DNA from 2 places in the Thermoanaerobacter sp. RKWS2 genome. Region 2 is predicted to be linked to the other one. Evidence: predicted binding sites of a transcription regulator. Region 2 holds the regulator's gene; the other holds the start of a gene.
The links. The regulator HrcA, encoded in region 2, represses chaperone genes, less so after heat shock. The targets are predictions, from matches to a motif close to ATTAGCACTCANNNNNNNTGAGTGCTAAT.

Region 1 (5,805 bases), 390 kb from region 2:
AGGTGGCAAGAAAAAAGAAAAGGGAATCTCTATTCAAGAGGAGATAAAAGCAAAAAAGGTAATCTCAATACAAGGATAGAAGCAAAAGAAAATGGCACTTTTTTAAGGATAAATGTAGGAGAAAGAAAATATGCATATGCGAAAATACAAGCAGGCTACAAAAAGAATAAGAGAAGAGAAGAACTTCTGCAGGAAATTAGAGAATCAAACATACCCTACTCTGTAGAATTAAAACTCAAAAATGGCAATATATACGCCTATTTTGCTATTGAAGAAGAATATCCAGAAATAAAAATAACAAAAGAAAAAGGAGCAATAGGGATAGATATAAATGCATATCCAGACAACATATCATGGGTAGAAGTAGATGAAAAAGGGAATCTAATAAGCTATGGGAATATGCCAATGCCAGAGCTTGCAAGTGGCAGTAAAGACAAAAGAGAATATTTCAGATGGCAATATGCTCATGAAATAGTAAAGATAGCAAAAAAGAAAAATAAAGCAATAGTAATTGAAGACTTAGAAATAAAAGACAAAGGCAAAAGAGGAGACTTTTCAGGGAGAAAATCAAGAAGAATAAGACATAGCTTTAGCTATAAATCACTTCTTTCAAAAATAAAAGCACTAGCAAAAAGAGAAGGGATAGAAGTAATAGAAGTCAATCCTTCTTACACCTCAATAATAGGGATGTTAAAATATGCACCGCAGTATATGATAACAAAAGATATAGCAGCAGCCTATGTAATAGCAAGAAGAGGGTTGGGACTGCAAGAAAAGATACCAGACAATTATATAAAGTTTCTCAACGCATTGACTGTAGAAGAATTAGAAGAATTAAAAGAGTACGTAAAGAAAACCATCAGAAACAAGCATTTAAGAGAGAAATATATAAAGGAGATAAACAAAGCAATAGAATTTTTACAAAGTCTTGAGAGTGAGCCAGGAAGGGTGCTAGAACCTCTGGATGGAACAAGTTTTAGTACCTATGATTTCTGGCGAGTTCTCAAGGTAGCGGTGGTAACGCCACTCTCCCCTGAGAGGGTATTAAGAGATGTCTCTGCCCTGAAGGGTGTATTACATTCGGGGCAAGTGGGGAGACCCGTAAGGACGTGAGTTCCTGCTTCTTGGGGCAGGGGCTATGGCTTTCCCAAATACCGCCTGCTGGGGCTGGGAAAGCCTGAAAGGCGGACTACAAATACCCCAGCTATCTAAACTGTACATTTTTGTACAGTTTGGGTAACCAGGTAGTATTTATGCCAGAAGAAAAAGGAGCAGGTTTTGTTGCAGGATGGTTTTGGATTTTCATAATAATAATTTTAATACTTCTATTTGTTCCAGGAATAATTATTTGGGAAAAAAATTAGACAAAAAATAGGGGTGGTCTATAATAATAGACTAGCCCCTTACATATATTTAGTAAGAGATTAAAAATAGGGGGAATTTGTTTTGCAAAAGGAGTTTTTATTAAAAATACTTGCTGTAGAACTTTTGATAGTAGCATTTGTGAGATTTCAGGTAATGGGTATAGAAAAGGAAAGAGAAAAAGAAGAAGTTACAGAAGAAGATAAAGATGAATTATCTTCACCGCAGGAAAATAAAAAAACTTCAATAGATGTGTACGAAGTGATAACAAAGGGAAAAGATTTTGTAGGTAGCATAAAGCCTTATCTAAACAAGAGAGACCAATATTATGTAGATATTTTCTCTAAAATAGCCGAAATAATTGAAATACAAAAAAAATTGATGAGCCTTTCAGAAGAAGAAATTGAAGTGGCAGAAAAAGTAGAAGTAGATAAAATAGGAATTTTGAAAGCGATAAAACCCTACATAACGGAAGATAAAAAAATTGTGATAGATAAGTTTTTAAAATTTCATGAAGCGTTGAAGAATTTGCAAGAAAAAATGGAGAAATATTCAAAAGAAGAAGATAAAGACAATATTTTCGACAAAATAATTGATATTTATGAGGCCCTAAGACCTATAATTCCTGAAGAAAAGTTAGAAGAAACTGATAAGCTGGCAAAGAATATAAAATTGTTGGAAGTATTAAACAAAGCAGAGGGGATTATGAACAGCATGAAAGAAGAGAAAAAACAATTACAATCTTCTACTAGGAGTATGGAGGAAGAAGAGCAAAAAGCAGAAGAAAATAAAGAGGAAATAGAAAGAATAGAAGATAAAGGGGAAATATCGAAAATAGAGGAAGGAGATAAAATTTTAGATACCAATAAAAAAGAAACAGAGGAACAATTAGAGAAAGAAGAAAACAATTCATTACCTCAAGGATTATCTGACCAGCAGGTAGCAATTATAGACAATCTAAAATCTATGTTGACAAAGGAACAGCAGCAGTATATGTATAATATGATTAATTATCTTAAACAACAAGGATTAGTTAAATCTGAAGGTAAAGGGGAATAAATATTTTCCCTGTATTTTTTTATTTTTAAATACAAAATACAGAAACATAGTCTAAATCGATAAATAATGGCATAAAATCATAATATTTGGGCAAAATCATAAATAATCAGATTATATGGCCTAAAATAGGCTATAATAAGGTTTGATATGTTTTACCACTTAAATTAATATAGAGATTGGGATTAGCACTCACATAAGTTGAGTGCTAACAAATGAAGGAGGAGGGATAAAGAGTATGAGATTAAAACCGCTCGGAGACAGAGTTGTGGTCAAAGTAATCCAGGCAGAAGAAGTTACAAAAGGTGGAGTCATTCTACCTGGTACAGCAAAAGAAAAACCACAACAAGGTGAAGTAGTTGCAGTAGGAACAGGGGAATACATAGACGGCAAAAAGGTAGAATTAGAAGTTAAAGTCGGTGATAGAGTAATCTTCTCCAAGTATGCTGGGACAGAAGTTAAATTAGATGGTGAAGAATATTTACTTTTAAGAGAAAGCGATATTCTAGCAATTATCGAATAAGGAGGTAGTTAAAAATGGCAAAACAAATCAAATATGGTGAAGAAGCTCGTAGAGCATTAGAAAGAGGAGTTAATGCAGTTGCGGATACTGTAAAAGTTACACTAGGACCAAGAGGTCGTAATGTGGTACTTGACAAAAAGTATGGTTCCCCAACAGTAACAAATGACGGTGTTACAATTGCGAGAGAAATTGAATTAGAAGACCCATTTGAAAATCAAGGGGCTCAGCTTTTGAAAGAAGCAGCTACAAAAACTAATGATATTGCTGGTGACGGTACAACAACTGCAACACTTTTAGCACAAGCAATGGTTCGTGAAGGGCTTAAAAACCTCGCTGCAGGAGCTAACCCAATGCTTTTAAGAAGAGGCATTGCAAAAGCTGTTGATGCTGCAGTTGAGGGATTAAAGAGGATATCTAAACCTATAGATAATAAAGAGTCAATTGCTCACGTTGCCTCTATATCAGCAGCTGATGAAGAGATAGGAAAGCTCATTGCAGAAGCAATGGACAAAGTAGGAAAAGATGGAGTTATAACTGTTGAAGAATCAAAAACATTAGGTACAACTCTTGAAGTTGTTGAAGGAATGCAATTTGACAGAGGATATATCTCCCCTTATATGGTGACAGATGCTGAAAAAATGGAGGCAGTATTAGAAGAGCCTGTTATTCTTATAACAGATAAAAAAATCTCAAATATTCAAGATTTGTTACCACTCTTAGAACAAATAGTACAGCAGGGCAAGAAGCTTCTCATTATTGCTGATGACGTAGAAGGAGAAGCATTGGCAACATTAATTGTTAACAAATTAAGAGGTACATTTACATGTGTAGCTGTAAAAGCTCCTGGTTTTGGTGACAGAAGAAAAGAAATGTTACAAGATATAGCAATACTCACAGGCGGTCAAGTAATTTCCGAAGAATTAGGTTATGACTTGAAAGATGTAAGATTAGATATGCTTGGCCGTGCAAGACAAGTAAAAGTTACGAAAGAATATACAACAATTGTAGGTGGCGCAGGTGATCCATCAGAAATTAAGAAGAGAGTAAATCAAATAAAAGCTCAGATTGAAGAAACGACATCAGACTATGACAGAGAGAAATTACAAGAAAGACTTGCAAAATTGGCTGGTGGTGTAGCTGTAATTCAAGCTGGTGCTGCAACTGAGACAGAACTCAAAGAAAAGAAACACAGAATTGAAGACGCATTAGCAGCTACAAAAGCAGCAGTAGAAGAGGGTATAGTACCTGGTGGCGGTATTGCCCTTCTCAATGTAATAGAAGATGTACAAAAAGTAGTTGACTCCTTAGAGGGTGATTTCAAGACGGGTGCTAAGATAGTATTAAGAGCATTAGAAGAGCCTGTAAGACAAATTGCAACAAATGCTGGTGTTGACGGTTCTGTAATAGTAGAAAAAATAAAAGCTGCTAAAGATCCAAACTTCGGATATGATGCTTACAAGGAAGAATTCACAGACATGTTCAAAGCAGGTATTGTGGACCCAACAAAAGTTACAAGGACAGCTTTACAAAATGCTGCGTCAATTGCTTCAATGATACTCACAACAGAGGCAATAGTAGTAGACATACCAGAGAAGAATACAGGAATGCCAAATCCCGGAGCAGGAATGGATATGATGTAATCAAAAAAGGCTGAGTTGAGGCTCAGCCTTTTTTAAGCTTTTTAAACTTGACACTTTTGCGATTGTCTGATAAAATACTTTTGTAATAATATTAAGCGCCCGTAGCTCAGCAGGATAGAGCAGCAGTTTCCTAAACTGCGTGCCGGAGGTTCGAGTCCTCTCGGGCGCACCATTACCATAGAAATTAGTAATATCAAGGATTCTAACTATCTTATAGTTAGAATCCTTTTTTATGTGCGCCCGGCATGGGCGATAACTAGGCGGTGAAAGTCCGCTGTGGGCTTGGTAGTGGGAACCACTAGCCAAGAGCAAGGGTGTCCATCGTGAGGTGGAATCTGAAGGAAGCTTAAGGCAAAATCTCGGTCTGATGAACAAGAACCAGATAAGAGGCTGAATTGGGATGGATGAGTTTGCGTAACAAAACGAAGTCCAACACTACCCGAATCCCATACAGTAAATCTGGCAGATATATGAGATGAAAGTTATCGTTCTTACCCGGGGAGGTCTCAAGGATAAGTCATGGAAGTAAAATCTGAAGTGACAACCCATGCAGTGATGTATGGCTGAACCTTGAGAAGTCAGCAGAGGTCATAGTACTTATCTAGACATGAATAGATAAGGAAGGACCGAACGTTAGGAGGTTTTGGAAATCTTATGGACTCGAAAGATATGCAGAGACTGCAGACAACTCAACAAAGAGGCTATCCGTTGAATAGAGAAATGGAATTTCAAAAGACAACGGAAGTGCATAGTATATCATCGGCGTCGGAAGATGGAAGAAACGAGGTACAAAGATATACCGGCAAGATGCTTGAAATGATAGTAGAACGAGGGAACATGGAAGCAGCATACAAGCGTTGTTGCAAATAAAGGAAGCCATGGAGTCGATGGGATGGGAGTAGATGAACTTCTACCGTATCTCAAAGAAAACTGGGCAACCATAAAACAACAACTGCTGGAGGGGAAATACAAACCACAACCAGTGCGAAGAGTAGAAATTCCCAAACCTGATGGAGGAAAAAGACTACTAGGAATACCTACAGTACTAGACAGACTAATACAACAAGCAATAGCCCAAATACTAAATAAAGTCTACAACCATACATTTTCTGATAGCAGTTATGGATTCAGACCAGGACGCAGTGCAAAAGACGCAATAAAAGCCGCAGAAGCATACATAAATGAAGGATACACATGGGTTGTAGGTATGGACTTAGAAAAGTT
Region 2 (5,805 bases):
CATTGTTTTTTCAGCTTGATAAATGAGAGAATCTGCTTTATTCCTTATTTCGATTTCTTCTTTCTTCTTCCTATCTTGTTCTTCATACTGCTTAGCCTCATTAATCATTCTTTGTATCTCTTCTTCTGACAAATTAGTTGTAGAAGTAATAGTTATATCCTGAGATTTGCCAGTACCTAAGTCTTTTGCAGAAACATGTACAATTCCATTGGCATCTATGTCAAAAGTAACTTCAATTTGAGGTACTCCTCTTGGAGCTGGTGGAATCCCTGACAAAATAAATCTTCCAAGAGTTTTGTTGTCTTTTGCCATAGGCCTTTCGCCTTGTAACACGTGTATTTCAACAGAAGTCTGATTATCCGCCGCAGTAGTAAATATCTGGCTCTTTCTTGTAGGTATTGTAGTATTTCTCTCTATAATCTTAGTAAATACTCCACCTAATGTCTCTATACCCAAGGACAAAGGTGTTACGTCCAGTAAGAGAATATCTTTCACTTCTCCGGCCAATACTGCCGCCTGTATAGCTGCACCTATAGCCACTGCCTCATCTGGGTTAATTCCTTTGTGAGGTTCTTTACCCATTATTCTCTTTACTGTCTCCTGTACCAAAGGCACTCTTGTAGAACCACCAATGAGAATGACTTTATCAATATCAGAAGGTTTTAAACCTGCGTCGCTTAATGCTTGGTTAACAGGACCTACAGTTGATTCTACAAGGTCGGAGATTAGCTCTTCGAATTTTGCCCTTGTAAGATTTACATCTATATGTTTTGGACCTGTAGCATCAGCAGTAATAAATGGCAAGTTTATATTAGTAACCGTTGCAGAAGAAAGCTCTATTTTTGCTTTTTCTGCGGCATCTTTTAGTCTCTGCAATGCCATCCTGTCACTTCTTAAGTCAATTCCATATTCTTTTTTGAAGTTGTCAGCAAGCCAATCTATTATCCTTTGGTCGAAGTCATCCCCACCCAAATGGTTATTGCCACTTGTAGCCAAAACTTCAAATACTCCATCTCCTATTTCCAAAATAGAAACATCAAAAGTACCGCCACCTAAGTCATAAACCATTATCTTTTGATTTCCTTCTTTGTCAAGTCCATATGCCAAAGCAGCAGCTGTCGGCTCATTTATTATTCTCAAAACCTCAAGACCTGCAATCCTACCTGCGTCTTTTGTAGCCTGCCTTTGGCTGTCATTGAAATAAGCAGGAACAGTAATTACCGCCTGTGTAACTTTTTCGCCCAAGTAAGCTTCTGCATCAGCCTTAAGCTTTTGCAAAATCATTGCAGAAATCTCTTGAGGTGTATACTCTTTATCGTCAATTTTTACTTTGTAATCAGTTCCCATGTGTCTTTTTATAGACATTATAGTCCTGTCAGGATTTACAATTGCCTGCCTTTTTGCAACTTGCCCTACTAACCTTTCTCCTTCTTTAGTAAAAGCGACGACTGAAGGCGTAGTACGAGCTCCTTCTGCGTTAGGTATTACTACAGGTTGGCCTCCTTCCATAACAGCAACACAAGAAAATGTAGTTCCTAAGTCAATTCCTATAACTTTCCCCATATTTTTCAACCTCCTTTTTATTTTGCTACTTTAACCAAACTTGGTCTTATTACTTTATCTTTTAGATAATACCCTTTTTGGAAAACTTCAATAATTTCATTTGGTTGCTTTCCTTCTACCTCTTCCTGCATTACAGCATGGTGTTTATAGGGGTCAAAAATCTGCCCCTCTGCTTCAATTTCTTTCACACCAAATTTATCCAATATTTTTTTAAACTGCCTGTAAATTAATTCTATCCCTTCTTTTAGAGAATTATAATCTCCACTGCTTGCCAAAGCTCTTTCAAAATTATCCATAATAGTCAAAAGTTCTAAAATCACTGTTTCTTGCCCGTAATCGATCATCTCAGCTTTTTCTTTTTCTATTCTTTTTCTGTAATTTTCAAATTCTGCTTTCAATCTTTGTGCAATATCTAAATATTCTTGAGCTTCAGCCTCTTTTTGCTGAAGTTTTTGCTTTAATTCCTCTATTTCATCAACCGTTTGTTGCTTATGCTCCTGCTGTGTTTGTTCTTCCTCTTCAGGAGGCCCTTCCATTTGTTCATTTGATTCTAAATTATTTACATCCTTTTCCTCCTCTTTGTTAATTTCTTTTTCCATCTCTTCCACTTATATCACCTCGTTATATTTCATCATTGTATATACTCGACAAAAGATTTGAAAGCTCTTTTGTCATCATATTGATTTCGTTAATCAACCTTCTATAATCCATTCTTGTAGGTCCTATAATTCCTATTGTACCCACCACACGACCGTTAATCTTATAAGTGGTTTTTATTACGCTTAAGTCTTTCATCTCTTCAAACTTGTTTTCGCTTCCTATTCTCACATCTATAAAATCTACTTCAGGCTCTAAAACTTCGTTCAATAACGACTTGTTGTCCAAAAGATTGAAAAAATTTTTTGCTTTGCCTAAATCCTTGTATTCAGGAAAATCTAAAATATGGGAAGTTCCATCCGCATAAATGTCCGTTTCTTGTAACTGCTTCAAGCTCAAAAGTATAGTGTTTATCAATTCGTCGGCTATAAAAGCTACCTCTCCCAACATCTGCCTTAAATCTTTTTGTAAAAACTCAAAAATATCTTTTTCGCTTTTGCCAGCAATTTTGTCATTTAACAAATTGTTTAAAAACTCAAAGATAGTTCTATCTACATTTTGGCATAAATTTAGCAAGTAATTTTTTACAATTCCTGTGTCTGTCACTACTAAAAAGATCATTTTATTAGAAGCAACAGGTATAAGTTGGATTTTCCTTATTCTATCAGGGTTCAACCTTGGCATTTTAGCAACTGTAGTATGGTGAGTTATGTTAGCCAAAATTCTTGCATATTTCTTTACAATTTCATCAAACTCCGCTATAATTTCCTCGCGAGTATTATAGCTAATTGGAGGGTCATTGTTTATATAATTTCGAAGAATGCTGTCTACATAAAATCTATATCCTTTATCTGAAGGTATTCTTCCTGCGGAAGTATGAGGCTGCTCCAAATATCCCATTTCTTCTAAATCCGCCATTTCGTTTCTTATAGTAGCAGAACTTAATCCTATATTGTACTTCTTAGCTATTGTTCTCGACCCTATTGGCTCTGCCGTCATAATATAATCAGTAATAACCGCATATAGTATTTTTTTCTTCCTATCATCTAACGGCATTTTCACCACCCCATGTATTATTAGCACTCTACTCGATTGAGTGCTAATTCATGTTTTTAAAATACCACTCTTATAATTTTTTGTCAATACTCATTTAGGGCAGAAATTCTTCAAAAATGACGTTAGAGACATCAATACCCCTCTCGGTAAGTTTTGCACACTCATTATCAATCTCAATTAGACCTTCATTTAAGTATTTTTGTATTACTTTTTTGTAAAATTCAAACAAACTGATACCAAATCTTTTCTTAAAATCCTTGTCACACACTCCTTTTGTCATTCTCATTCCTAAAAACATAAACTCAGCCATTCTATCTTCTTTTGCCAACTTTATTTTTTCCTTAACTGCACTTTTTCTTTCTAAAATGCTCTTAATATAGTCTTTTATATTTTCAATATTACTATATCTCACACCCTCCATATAAGAATGGGCTCCTGCACCAAATCCCAAATAATTTTTGCATTCCCAGTATAAAATATTGTGGCGACATTCAAATGTGGGCAATGCAAAATTAGATATTTCGTAATGGTGATAACCTTTTTCTTTTAAAAACTCTATACCCCAATGATACATTTTAAGCTCTTCTTCCTCATCAACTATAGGCAACTGACCCTTTTCATAAAGTCTGTAAAAGGAGGTGTTAGGTTCTAAAATCAAGCTATAAGTAGAAACATGCGTCGGCTGTAATTTTACTACTTCTTTTAAAGTTTCTTGCCACTCTTTAAAGGTTTGAGTAGGAAGAGCATACATCAGGTCAATATTTATATTGCCAAAGAACTTTTTCACTAACTCATAATTTTCAAAAAAATCTTCTATTGTATGAATTCTACCTATATATTTTAAAAGCCTATTTTGAAAAGCTTGAAGTCCAATACTTACTCGGTTTATCCCGTTGTCTTTATAAATTTTTAGTTTTTCTTCAGTTATAAGGCCGGGATTCATTTCAATAGTAATTTCGCAACCATCAAGTATTTTATAATTTTTAAATACAGACTTCAATATCTTCTCTATATAAGAAGGAGGCAAAAGGTTAGGGGTACCTCCTCCTATATAAACCGAAACCACATTATAATCTTTTGTAGAATTTGATTCTATTTCCATAAGTAGTGCCCGAATATAGTCGTCAAAAAGATAATCATAGCCTGCATAAGAATTAAAATCACAATAATAGCATTTTCTTTTACAAAAAGGAATGTGAATGTATAATCCTATCTCCCTCATTTTTCATCATCTAGCTTCAATATTGACATAAAAGCCTCTTGAGGTATTTCAACACTTCCCACCTGTCTCATGCGCTTTTTACCTTCTTTTTGCTTCTCCAGAAGTTTTTTCTTACGAGTTACGTCTCCTCCATAACACTTGGCAAGAACGTTTTTTCTCAAAGCTTTTACAGTCTCTCTTGCAATAATCTTAGAGCCTATTGCAGCCTGGATTGGAATCTCAAAAAGATGCCTTGGAATATTTTCTTTTAACTTTTCTACAATTTTTCTCGCTTTTTCATAGGCTTTATCTTTATGAACTATCATGGATAAAGCATCTACCAATTCGCCATTTATTAAAATATCAAGCTTTACCAAATTAGATTCTTTATACCCTTTAAGCTCATAGTCGAAAGAGGCGTAACCCCTTGTTCGTGATTTTAAAGCATCAAAAAAGTCATATATTATCTCATTTAAAGGCATTTCATATTTTAAAAGTACGCGAGTTTGTTCTAAATATTCCATTCCTAAATATGCTCCCCGTCTATCCTGGCAAAGCTCCATAACTGCCCCTACATATTCAGTAGGCACCATAATAGTAGCTTCCACAATTGGCTCTTCAATATGATCTATTTGCGTAGGAGGCGGCATTTTTGTGGGATTGTCCAAATCCAATACCTCTCCATTAGTTTTGTAAACTTTGTAAATTACACTTGGTGCAGTAGTGACAAGATTTAAGTTGTACTCTCTTTCCAACCTTTCTTGAACTATTTCCATGTGCAAAAGTCCCAAAAAGCCACACCTAAATCCAAAACCTAAGGCAGCAGAGGTGTCAGGTTCAAATACAAGTGACGCATCATTTAGCTGAAGTTTTTCTAAAGCTTCTTTTAAATTTTCATAATCTTGTCCATCCGCAGGATAAATTCCACAAAAGACCATTGGCACTACTTCTTTATAGCCAGGAAGTGGAGAATCGGCTGGATTATCTGCATCTGTTATTGTATCTCCTACGCGAGTGTCTTTTACATTTTTTATGCTGGCAGCAATATATCCAACTTCACCTGCTTTAAGCTCTTCTACTGGATAAAGGTTAGGTCTAAACATACCCACTTCTGTAACTTCAAAAACTTTGCCAGTAGAAAACATTTTTATTCTCATTCCTGGTTTAACAATTCCATCTACTACCCTTACAAAGCTTATTGCACCTTTGTAGTTATCATAAAAAGAGTCAAAAATTAGCGCTTTTAAAGGCTTATTTTCATCTCCTTTTGGAGGGGGAATTCTATTTACAATGGCTTCTAAAACTTCTTCTATACCTATGCCTTCTTTAGCAGAGGTAAGCAAAGCATCTTCTGCGTTAATTCCAATCACGTCTTCAATTTCTTTTTT

Region 1: a site for HrcA is predicted at 2,603-2,631, ahead of groES (co-chaperone GroES). Genes of this name have one in related genera too.

Annotation. Positions count from the first base shown of each region.
Region 1 covers NZ_CP110888.1:647,320-653,124, forward strand. Annotated here, with positions in the region: partial or broken gene OEI98_RS03260 (IS200/IS605 family accessory protein TnpB-related protein) at 1-1,105, shown strand, start outside; gene OEI98_RS03265 (hypothetical protein) at 1,447-2,421, shown strand; gene groES (co-chaperone GroES) at 2,657-2,941, shown strand; gene groL (chaperonin GroEL) at 2,956-4,581, shown strand; tRNA gene OEI98_RS03280 (tRNA-Arg) at 4,677-4,753, shown strand; partial or broken gene ltrA (group II intron reverse transcriptase/maturase) at 5,236-5,805, shown strand, end outside.
Region 2 covers NZ_CP110888.1:1,040,245-1,046,049, reverse strand. Annotated here, with positions in the region: gene dnaK (molecular chaperone DnaK) at 1-1,563, opposite strand, end outside; gene grpE (nucleotide exchange factor GrpE) at 1,581-2,162, opposite strand; gene hrcA (heat-inducible transcriptional repressor HrcA) at 2,185-3,216, opposite strand; gene hemW (radical SAM family heme chaperone HemW) at 3,311-4,438, opposite strand; gene lepA (translation elongation factor 4) at 4,435-5,805, opposite strand, start outside.